Regions from separate parts of the Arthrobacter sp. 10N410 genome, predicted to be linked through region 1. Evidence: predicted binding sites of a transcription regulator. Region 1 holds the regulator's gene; each other region holds the start of a gene.

What was found. The regulator LexA, encoded in region 1, represses DNA repair genes until DNA is damaged. The targets are predictions, from matches to a motif close to TCGAACANNTGTTCGA.
Region 2: the regulator LexA is predicted to act here: its motif matches at 1,322-1,337, upstream of AC1DB8_RS05795 (DUF6504 family protein).
Region 3: the regulator LexA is predicted to act here: its motif matches at 1,911-1,926, upstream of AC1DB8_RS07290 (LexA family protein).

What each region holds. Positions count from the first base shown of each region.
Region 1 covers NZ_JBFTIP010000010.1:49,863-53,131, forward strand. The annotation lists gene AC1DB8_RS16140 (histidinol-phosphate transaminase) at 1-176, opposite strand, end outside; gene AC1DB8_RS16145 (LysM peptidoglycan-binding domain-containing protein) at 278-622, opposite strand; gene lexA (transcriptional repressor LexA) at 1,074-1,823, shown strand; gene AC1DB8_RS16155 (ATP-dependent DNA helicase) at 2,079-3,269, opposite strand, start outside.
Region 2 covers NZ_JBFTIP010000002.1:269,941-273,209, reverse strand. The annotation lists gene AC1DB8_RS05800 (DNA polymerase III subunit alpha) at 1-946, opposite strand, end outside; gene AC1DB8_RS05795 (DUF6504 family protein) at 943-1,272, opposite strand; gene AC1DB8_RS05790 (hypothetical protein) at 1,418-1,804, shown strand; gene AC1DB8_RS05785 (chorismate mutase) at 1,820-2,146, opposite strand; gene AC1DB8_RS05780 (VOC family protein) at 2,161-2,583, shown strand; gene AC1DB8_RS05775 (hypothetical protein) at 2,580-3,269, opposite strand, start outside.
Region 3 covers NZ_JBFTIP010000002.1:619,515-622,783, reverse strand. The annotation lists gene AC1DB8_RS07300 (AfsR/SARP family transcriptional regulator) at 1-51, shown strand, start outside; gene AC1DB8_RS07295 (Y-family DNA polymerase) at 158-1,447, opposite strand; gene AC1DB8_RS07290 (LexA family protein) at 1,466-1,897, opposite strand; gene AC1DB8_RS07285 (hypothetical protein) at 2,023-2,649, opposite strand; gene AC1DB8_RS07280 (L-threonylcarbamoyladenylate synthase) at 2,764-3,269, opposite strand, start outside.

The DNA of each region.
Region 1 (3,269 bases):
GCGGCCTCCGTCACGGCTTCGGCGATGGCGGCGCGGACGTCCGCCGGGACTCCGTGGGTGTTTTCGTTGACGTTCAGCAGGATGGGGACATCCAGTTGGGGCGCACCGTAGGGGCGCAGTCCCCGCAGATTGGTCCGGAGGGGCAGTCGGTTGAGGCGCTCTAGCTGGTCAGTCACTTGCCCAGTTTAAGTGAGACCCGGCCCCGCCCCGAAACTGTGACCGCGAATGGCCGCCCGGCGGCACCGATGGCCCGGCGCGCCACTCGCCCGGGTAGGGCTTACTTGGAGGGTACGTAGAGCTGCTGGCCGGGGAGGACGCGGCCGGCTCCGAGGTTGTTGAGCTGAACGATGTCGGCGACCACGTCACGGGGGTCGCGCTCCGGGGCGACGGCACCGGCGATGGCCCAGAGTGACTCCCCCGGCTGGACCGTAACGGTGACCGTCGGGGTGAGCGAGAGCTCCGCGGCCGAGTCGGCGGCTTTGGCCGGAGCATTCAGGAAGCCGGACAGTGACAGGACGAGCACGGCCAACAGAACCAGCGGCAGCCCGAAGAAGACGAACCGACCGCGGCGGGTCAGCCGCAGCCGAGCCTGCCGGGCTGGTGCCGCGGGTGCGGCCTCCATGGGGATGGAAACCAGCGAACCGGAAATAGCGCTTACTGCTGACATGAGCTGAGCCCTCCTGGACTTGTCTGTGCCACTGGAAATACCTGTGCCGCCCGGCGTACTCCTCGTACCTGCCGCCAACCGGCCTAACCTTCAAACGCAAAACCCTTGAATGCGAACCCTCAAACCCGAAACTTCGAATACAGAACCGAAACCAGCGGACCGACCCAAGGGTGAAGCTTCGAACACATATTCGAACTTCGCTGTTCCTGTTTTAGCACTTATGAACGAACATTGTCGAGACTCGCTAGAACAAATGTTTGAAAAACCTTGTCGGCTGGCCTACTTTTGAATCACAGGACAACCACTTGTGTTGATGAACATCAGTTGATCAGCGGGGTCTGACATTTTCAGCTCGGCAGGTCCCGGTAGCCACAGCGGCCGGGCGGAATGGAAAGGCATGGCGAACATGGCAGCACAAGCCGCCGGCGGGAGGGCTTCCCAGCGCAGCCCCCAAACCGGCCGGGCGCCGAAAAGCCTGACCGTCCGGCAGAAAAAGATCCTGGAGACCATCCAGCGTTCCGTGACGGACAACGGTTACCCGCCCTCGATGCGCGAGATCGGCGACACGGTCGGGCTCGCCAGCCTCTCCAGCGTCACCCACCAGCTCTCGCAACTGGAAAAGCTCGGCTACCTGCGGCGGGACCCCAAGCGGCCGCGCGCCATGGAAGTCCTCATGCCGCTGACACTGGATGAAGGCACGACCAGGATTTCCGGCGTGGAGAAGTCCAGCGGCCTGCGGGCTGTCGGCGGCCTCGCCGTCTCGGAGCTTGCCAGCGCCACGGACACGGCCATGGTGCCGTTCGTGGGCCGTATCGCCGCCGGCGGGCCGATCCTGGCCGACCAGGTGGTGGAGGACGTGATGCCCCTGCCGCGCCAACTGGTGGGCCACGGCGAACTGTTTATGCTCCGGGTGGCAGGCGATTCGATGATCGACGCCGCCATCTGCGACGGCGACTGGGTCGTCGTCCGACGTCAGAACGATGCCGTCAACGGGGACATCGTGGCCGCCCTGCTCGATGACGAGGCAACGGTCAAGACGTTCCGCCAGCGGGACGGCCACACCTGGCTGCTCCCGCAGAACACCCAGTACGAGCCGATCCTCGGCGACCATGCCGTCATTATGGGCAAGGTCGTCTCGGTGCTGCGCTCCCTGTAGCGCCCCTGCCACACCACTCTCCGGCCGGCCCATCTCCCGGCAGCTCGAAGGCCCCGTCCGCAGTTCCGGACGGGGCCTTCTGCGCTCCCGCCCGGTTCTTGGCACACTGACAGCGCGCCCGCCCGCGCGGTGCCGCGGTGACCCGGCAGTGCCGGTCCCGGGCGCGGAAAAGCGGGCGGGAACGCAAGCGCCGGCCCACATACCCCCGGCCCGGCCCCGGCCGACGGCAGCCTGCGTGGCGGGCCGCTTCACCGGTTACGTGGCGGGCTGCTTGGGGCTCTCCTTGGCGAGGCGTTCCAGGGCGGCCAAGGCCACCGAGGTGTCGGTAGTGGGCCAGAAGGGGGGCAGGGCGGCCCGGAGGAACGCTCCGTACCGTTCGGTGGACAGCCTGGAATCGAGGACCGCCACCACGCCCTTGTCCGACGTCGAACGGATCAGCCGGCCGGCGCCCTGGGCGAGGCGGATGGCCGCGTGGGTCGCCGAGACGCTCATGAAGCCGTTGCCGCCGGACTGGGCCACAGCCCGGGAGCGGGCGGTCATCAATGGATCGTCCGGCCGCGGGAACGGGATCCTGTCAATCACCACCAGGCGGCAGGAGTTCCCGGGCACGTCGACGCCCTGCCAGAGCGACATGGTGCCAAAGAGACAGGTGTCCGGCTCATCGGCGAACTGCTTCACGAGCGCGGTCATGGTCGACTCGCCTTGGCAGAGAATGCTCAGGCCCAGCCGGGGACGCATCGCCTCGGCCGCATCCTCGGCGGCGCGCCGGGAAGAGAAGAGACACAGGGCGCCGCCGCCGGAGGCACGGATCAGCTTCTCGAGCTCATCGAGGGCTTCCGGGGATGTTCCCCGGCCCGGCTTGGGCAGGTGCTTGGCAACGTAGAGGATGCCTTGCTTCGGATATTCGAAGGGCGAACCGACGTCGACGCCCGTCCAGCTGGGTGCGCCCGGGCCCACCAGGCCGAGCCCTCCGGCCGCCGGCTCGAAAGCCGAACCGATCGCCAGGGTTGCCGATGTCAGGACGACTGTATGGTCGGCGAACAGTCCCTCGCGGAGCCGACCGGCGACGCTGAGCGGGGCGATGTTGATCAGGGCCGGCGCGGAGTCATCGGGCTGCGAGTAGCCCTGTTGCGGGTCGAAGCTGCTGTTGCGGGAGAACCAGACCACCTCGCGGTTCTCCTTGGCGGCCAGAAGCCGTTCGCACAGTTCCAGGATCACCATCAGCCGGGACCGCGCAAGCTGCCGGCCGCCGTCGGCCGTGTTGGCGCTGTCCCCCTTTGAATCGGAGAGCGCGGCGCGGCAGGCGTCGCGCAGCTGGTCCACGCAGTCGAGCTGTTCGCTGTTCAGTCCGTTCGGCATCAGGCCGCTGGGAACGCCCTCGATGGCGAGCTCAAGGTTGGACGCGGCGTTATTGAGCGCATCTACCGTGATCCCGGCGTGCTTGCG
Region 2 (3,269 bases), on a different contig from region 1:
CCTCCGGGACCACGGGCTGCTTCCATCCCATGTCCGTGACCGGATCCATCCGGCAGCGGTCCGCGAGCGCCTCGGTGTGTGCCAGCAGGCTCTTAAGGTCCGCGGCGCCGTAGCCGGCGGCGTGCATGATTTCCTGGCCCAGCCGCAGCATCTGCGCGGAGGATTTCAGCCAGGCCTGCCCGTTGGGTTGCAGCTGCGGCGCGGCGGAGAGCTCGGGCAGGGATTTCAGTGTCCGGGCGGAGTCCAGCACGTCCGCCGTCGCGGCACCGTCCTCGGCACAGTAGCGCACGGCGTTGCTCAGCACCGCGGGGACTGCGTGTTCCGCGGCGAGCTTGAGCATTCGCACCGCGTGGGCCGTGCTCAGCGGCTCGCCGGGCGGGCTGAGCTGCGAGACGACCTCAGCGGCGAGAGTTCCCGCCGGCATGGCGTCCAGCCAGCGCTTGAAGAACGTGCGGGGCCGGAGGTAGCGCCGGCCGCCCATCGCGCGGCCGACGTCGGAGTCCGGGCCGATCAGCACGGTCAGCACCGGTTCGAGGGTCTGCGGGTCGAGGGCGCGGGAGGCCAGTTCCGCCCTGGTCACGGCGACGGGCACCGTTCCTCCGGCCTTGCCCGTGGTGCGGGCGTGGGCGTCGGAGACCAGCCGGCACAGCGCCCGGTAGCCGGCGCCGCGGTTGTGCCCGTGCGCCAGTACGACGACGCGGCCGCCGAGCTGGGTGCGGAGGTCGCCGTCGTCGTCGAAGACTGCCAGGTCCACCCCCACGACTGGGTCAAGCCCTGCCGCCATGCAGGCTTTCAGGTGCTTGACCGTGCCGTAAAGCCCGTCACGGTCCGTGCAGGCGAGCGCCGTGGCCCCGTCCGCGGCGGCGGCAGCAGCCAGTTCCTCCGGCCAGGACACCCCGTAATGGGCGCTGAAGGCGGTGGCAACGTGCAGGTGGGTGAAGCTCATGCCGACTCGGGCTTCCTGATAGTGCGCAGGGCATCGTGGATCCGCAGCAGCCGCCAGCGACCGCTGCCCAGATGACGGCTCAGGTCCAGGGTGAGGGTGTCCTCCGGGTTACCGGCGTCCCGGACCTGGATCCGCCAGATCTCGTGGTCCACCAGTCCCGGGCCGCTGCCCAGCGGAGCCCGCTGCTCCTCGGCCCACCACTGCCGCCGCTCAAACCAGCGGACCGGTTCGGCGCAGACGTCGTAGTGCCGGCCGCCCCAGGCAAGGGACAGCGGCTGGCCGGACGGGGTGCACGCGACGTCCACCGACTCGCTGAACATCCCCATGGTGCCTCCCGGAATACGCTGACCTCTGGCAAGAATCTTGAGAGGGTATTCGAATATATCTTCGAACAATTCAAGTCTACGCCGGGCCCGGGACAAAACCTAGATGGGGGTGGACGGACGCAAGCGCAGGTAGCAGGATTGAGCTATGAGCTCCCATAGCGCACTCCTGAAGCACGTAAGCATCGCCGCCAAGGATTCAACCTTGGTGGCGAAGTTCGATATAGACGGGAATATCCCGAGTTCCGGGGCCTATGTGGTGGGGCTCGTGGCGGCCACCCCGGACCATTCGCACCAGCGCCGGATGGAAATCGAGTTCATGAACGGCGAGGCAGTTTCTTTCTTCTGTTTCAGCCATGACGGCACGGAAGAGAACTTCGACCTCAAGGGTGTGGAGCACTCCGGCAACACCATCACCGGCAACTTTCCGCTGAGCACGGTGATGGGGCTGGCCAAGGGCCATCTGATGACGGCCTACAGCGATTGTGAGGGCCGGGAGTACCAGGCCAACGTGCCCGTCGAAGAGTCGCTCTAGCTGAGTCGACCAGCCCTAGCTAGAAGCTTTGTAGACGTCCAGCTCAAGCCGGATGAAGGCATCGATCATGGCCCGGTAGGTCTGTTCGACGATCTCGGTGTCGATGTCCTTCTGCTCAGCCGTCGCCTTGACGTGTTCTAGGACCCGCTCCACGCGGCCGGGCGCCCGCACCTCGGCACTGTCCGCCTTCAGGGTGCCGGCAATCCGGATAAGCCGTTCGCGCCGGCCGATCAGCGCGACGATCTGTTCGTCCACCTCGTCGACCGCCACCCGCACGGCGGCGAGTTGTTCCTTATCGGCCTGGGCGTCTTTGGCGTCACGGTGATGTGTGGACATGTGCATGACAGTATCGAACGATGCAACCACGAGTCGACTTCATCTCATTGGGTGTCCGCAGCGTTGACGCCTCGCGCCGCTTCTACGTGGAGGGCCTCGGGTGGCCGGTCCACCGGGAGGTTTCCGGCGAGGTGCTCTTCCTGCAGGTCAACCACGGGCTTATCCTCTCGCTCTGGGACGCCGGGCAGATGCAGGCCGAGGCCGCCACCGATCCCCCGGCGGGCATCCCCTGCATCACCCTGAGCCACAACGTGGGCAGCGCTGACGAGGTGGACCAGGCGATGCGCCAGGCGGAGGCCGCCGGCGCCGTCGTCGTGGCCGCGCCGAAGACCCAGCCTTGGGGCGGCTATACGGGCTACTTCGCGGACCCGGACGGTTTCCGCTGGGAGGTCGCCTTCAACCCCACTTGGACGGTCGACGCCGGCGGCAAGGTCACGGTCTAGTCGCCGCCGATGACCTGGCTCGAAAACACTTCTGCAGACGGGCCGCCCGCTGCGACGAATTCTTTCAAAAGGGAAAGCCCCACTGAAAGCGGCAGGGAGAGCCTTCCCCGGTACTGGGGCTCGAGCATTGTTTCCGGCGACGATCCCCATTCGCTCGGTTCACCCACAAGCCTGGTGAATGTCCGTCCGCGAACGAACGGTCTCTCGAGTTTCCCCGTCATCCGCTGTTCCAGAACGTGCGAGTCCACGGAGAGCAAACTCAATGTCATGAGTTCGGGACGCGCCGCCTTTTCAAGCCAGCGTCCGAAGCCTAGGAAGTAGCTCTCTTGGATCTCACTGGCCAGAACTCCAGCTTCTTCCTGCAACTCACGGTTGGCCCCGTTGGCCGCCAGTTCCGCCAAGGGAAGCGAAGCGCGGCCCTGAAAATCCTTGGGCTCCAGCGCACCCGAGCCACTCGGAGCCAACTGACCGCCGCTGTTTAGGTTATGAATTCCTTGATCCACTATGAGCAGCTTGCCATCGCTCGTGAATGCCATGACTGAGGTCCCAACCACGTTTACAAGCCATGAGTCGTGGAAGTCCCTGAGCGCCCCGCGTCGGGTAATGAAAAGCCTTCGTCCGTGGTCTTCGGTGAAACGACCGGCCTGGCTTACGTCGTGGAGCGCAAGCTGGTCCGTTGCGATGTG
Region 3 (3,269 bases), on a different contig from region 1:
GCCGGACGGATTCTGGATTCCTTCCTGCAGCGGGTCCGGACCACGGCCTGATCGATCAGGGCGGCGCTGCGCGCCGGAGTCCGGGCGGCATGGCGCACTGCGGTGCTCCCGTGCTCCCGCGCCCCGGTGCCCCGGTCCTACCTTCGTGCCGGCGCCGTCAGGCGGCCTTGACCACGGGGAGTTCGTCCCAGTGGGTTGTGTAGCGCGGGGAGAGCATGTCGCGCTTCATCGTCCAGTCGGGGCCGCCGCGGATTCCGGCGTGGCCCAGACCGATGGAGCCCCGGCCGTACTTCCGGCTGACCTCCTCCAGCAGCGGGCCGATGCCGCGCTCCTCATGCGGGTTCTCGAACACGGCCAGCGGGGCCTGGTTGGCTGTCGGGCGCAGGTCGGTCACCATGATGCCGGCCCGCGCATACTTGACGCCGTCGTCGATCCGGGGGAGCAGGGCGTAGGCAGCCCTGGCCAGCAGCACCGGGTCCGCGGTGGGCATCGGCAGCGAAACACACACCGAGGGATGCGAACTGTCCCGGGGGTTGTAGTGGGATGTGGCGGCAAAAGCAGTCAGGACTTTGGCCTGCAGGCCGTGCCGGGCGAGCCGGGCGCTGGCCTGTTGCGCGTAGATCCCGAGGACCTGGCGCATTCCGGCCGGTGTGCTGATCGGCGTCGCGAACGACCTGCTGAAGATCAGCTGGTCGCGGCCGATGTGTTCCTCTTCGAGCGGGATGCAGGGCGTCCCCCGCAGTTCCAGGACCGTGCGCATAAGCACCACCGAGAAACGGTCCCTGATCCGGACCGGGTCCGCCCTGGCAAGGTCAAGCACGGTATGGATCCCCAGCGCGTTCAACCGTTTGGTCAGGCGCGTGGAAACGCCCCAGAGCTCGATCACGGACAGGCCGGCCATGAGACGTTCCTGCCGGTCGGCGGGAACGGAATCCCAGTGGCAGACGCCGTCGAACGCCGGGTTGTGTTTGGCCCACTTGTTGGCCAGTTTCGCCAGGGTCTTGGTCCCGGCAATGCCGACGCACACCGGAACACCGACGTTCCGCCGGACCGCCGTCTTCATGGCCTGCCCCAGCAGCAGCAGTTCCTCCGGGTTTCCGCGCACGCCCAGGAAGGCCTCGTCAATGCTGTAGACCTCCAGCCAGGCCGAATACCGGCCCAGGAGTTCCATCACCCGCGCGCTGATGTCGCCATAGAGCTCGTAATTGCTGGACTTGGCCACGAGCCCCCACTCCTTGGCCCGCGGGGCGAGTTTGAACCACGGTTCCCCGAGCGGGATGCCGAGGGCCTTTGCCTCGGGCGAACGGGTGACGGCGCAACCATCGTTGTTGGACAGCACGACCACCGGTCTGCCCTCCAGTGAGGGATCAAACGCGCGTTCGGCGCTGGCATAGAAGCAGTTCACATCCACGAGGGCAATACTGCCGCCGGGCCGGGCCTCAGGCATGGGGCTCAGACATTGGTCTCAGACATGGTGCAGGCACCGGGTGGCGACGCCCCAGATGACCAGGTCGGAGAGGGCGGGGACCCGGATGTCGGGGTAGCGCGGGTTGTCCGCCTGCAGGACCACGCCTGACGGGGTGACGCGGAGGCGCTTGACGGTGAGTTCGCCGTCGAGGACGGCGACGACGACGCACCCGTCGCGCGGCTCGAGCGCCCGGTTGACGATCAACTCGTCCCCGTCGCTGATGCCGGCGCCCTCCATCGAGTCCCCTGACACCCGCACGACGTAGGTGCTGGTGATGTCCTTGATCAGGTGCTCGTTGAGGTCGATCCTGCCGTCAAAGTAGTCCTGCGCCGGCGACGGATAGCCGGCGGCGACCGCCACCGGCGAGACCAGGACCGACAGCAGGGAAGTGCCCGCATCTATCACGCGGGGCCCGATGATTACGCCCACAACACACCCTTTTTCGAATATATGTTCGAATTAAAGTGTAGCCCCGGGGGCTGACATTTGACCGACCCTGCTGAAGGTTCCGGCCGGACGTGCGGGCACGGGCCCGGGAGGAGGGGTCTGGGGGATCAGGCGGCCTCGTACGGGGTGCCGAACAGCGTGACTCCCCATTCCGGGTTGTGCAGCACAATGCCGCTTTCCCGGCGCGCAAACTGAAGCGGAGCCTGAAGGTATCGCTTCATCCGTGCTTGTTCCTGGTCCCACGGGAAGTTGCACGTGCCCACAAAGCTTTCCAGTGTCCGCGGGTCCGGTGTGATTGTTTCGCCGGCAATGCCGACCCTGACCACGTACGAAGCGCAGCGGATCCGCACTGTCATCAGTGCGTGGCCACCCACGCTGCTGAACCTTACGGCGTAGTCGCCGGAACTCAGTCCCGGACCCCGGGGCACAGAGGCCGGCATCATCGAGCCTGAAGTGAAGTACTGGCACTCAAGGGGCCCGTTGGCCGCGGCGACCCCGGCATGCTGCGGCAGGCATTCATCTGCACCGTGCCGGGCGGGGGCTGGCGGAACGGGCGGCGCCGGCGCCAGGGTCATGCCCGGCGACAGTCCGGCTCCCGTCCCGGCCGCGGCCGAGGCTGCCGGCAGCTTGGTCAGTGCTGGCTCGCCGGCCGGCTCCGCCGGCGGAGCCGAACCGCAGCCCGCCGTCACCGCCCCAATGACGAGGCACGCCACGGACAGCAGCGTCGGCGTCATGCGTTGTCGACAGCGTGCGTTTCCCCCGGGCGCGGCCATGATCCGAACACTAGGGGGCCGGGGGCGTCGCGGCAAGTACCCGCCGGGCCAAGCCGGCGGTCGCTGTTCCCGGCGTTATTCGAACCTCGACGGATCGCCCATGCCGTGGCGGACGACCTCGGCGACGCCGCTGGAGAAATCAATGACGGTTGTCGGCTCGGCTCCGCAGTCCCCGGAGTCAATGACGGCGTCCACCACATGGTCCAGCCTCTCCTTGATTTCCCAGCCCTGGGTCAGCGGCTCTTCCTCGTCCGGGAGCAGCAGCGTGCTGGAGAGCAATGGCTCGCCGAGTTCGGCCAGCAGCGCCTGGACCACCTTGTTGTCCGGGATGCGCACACCGACCGTCTTTTTCTTGGGGTGCAGCAGCCGCTTCGGCACTTCCTTGGTAGCGGGCAGGATGAAGGTGTAGCTGCCCGGCGTCACGGCCTTGATGCTGCGGAACACGTCGTTGTCGATCTGGACAAACTGGCCGAGCTGGGCAAAGTCCTTGCAGACCAGAGTGAAGTGGTGCTTATCGTCCAGGTGCCGGATGGCGCGGATCCTGTCCAGCGCGTCCCGGTTTCCCAGCTGTGCGCCGAGGG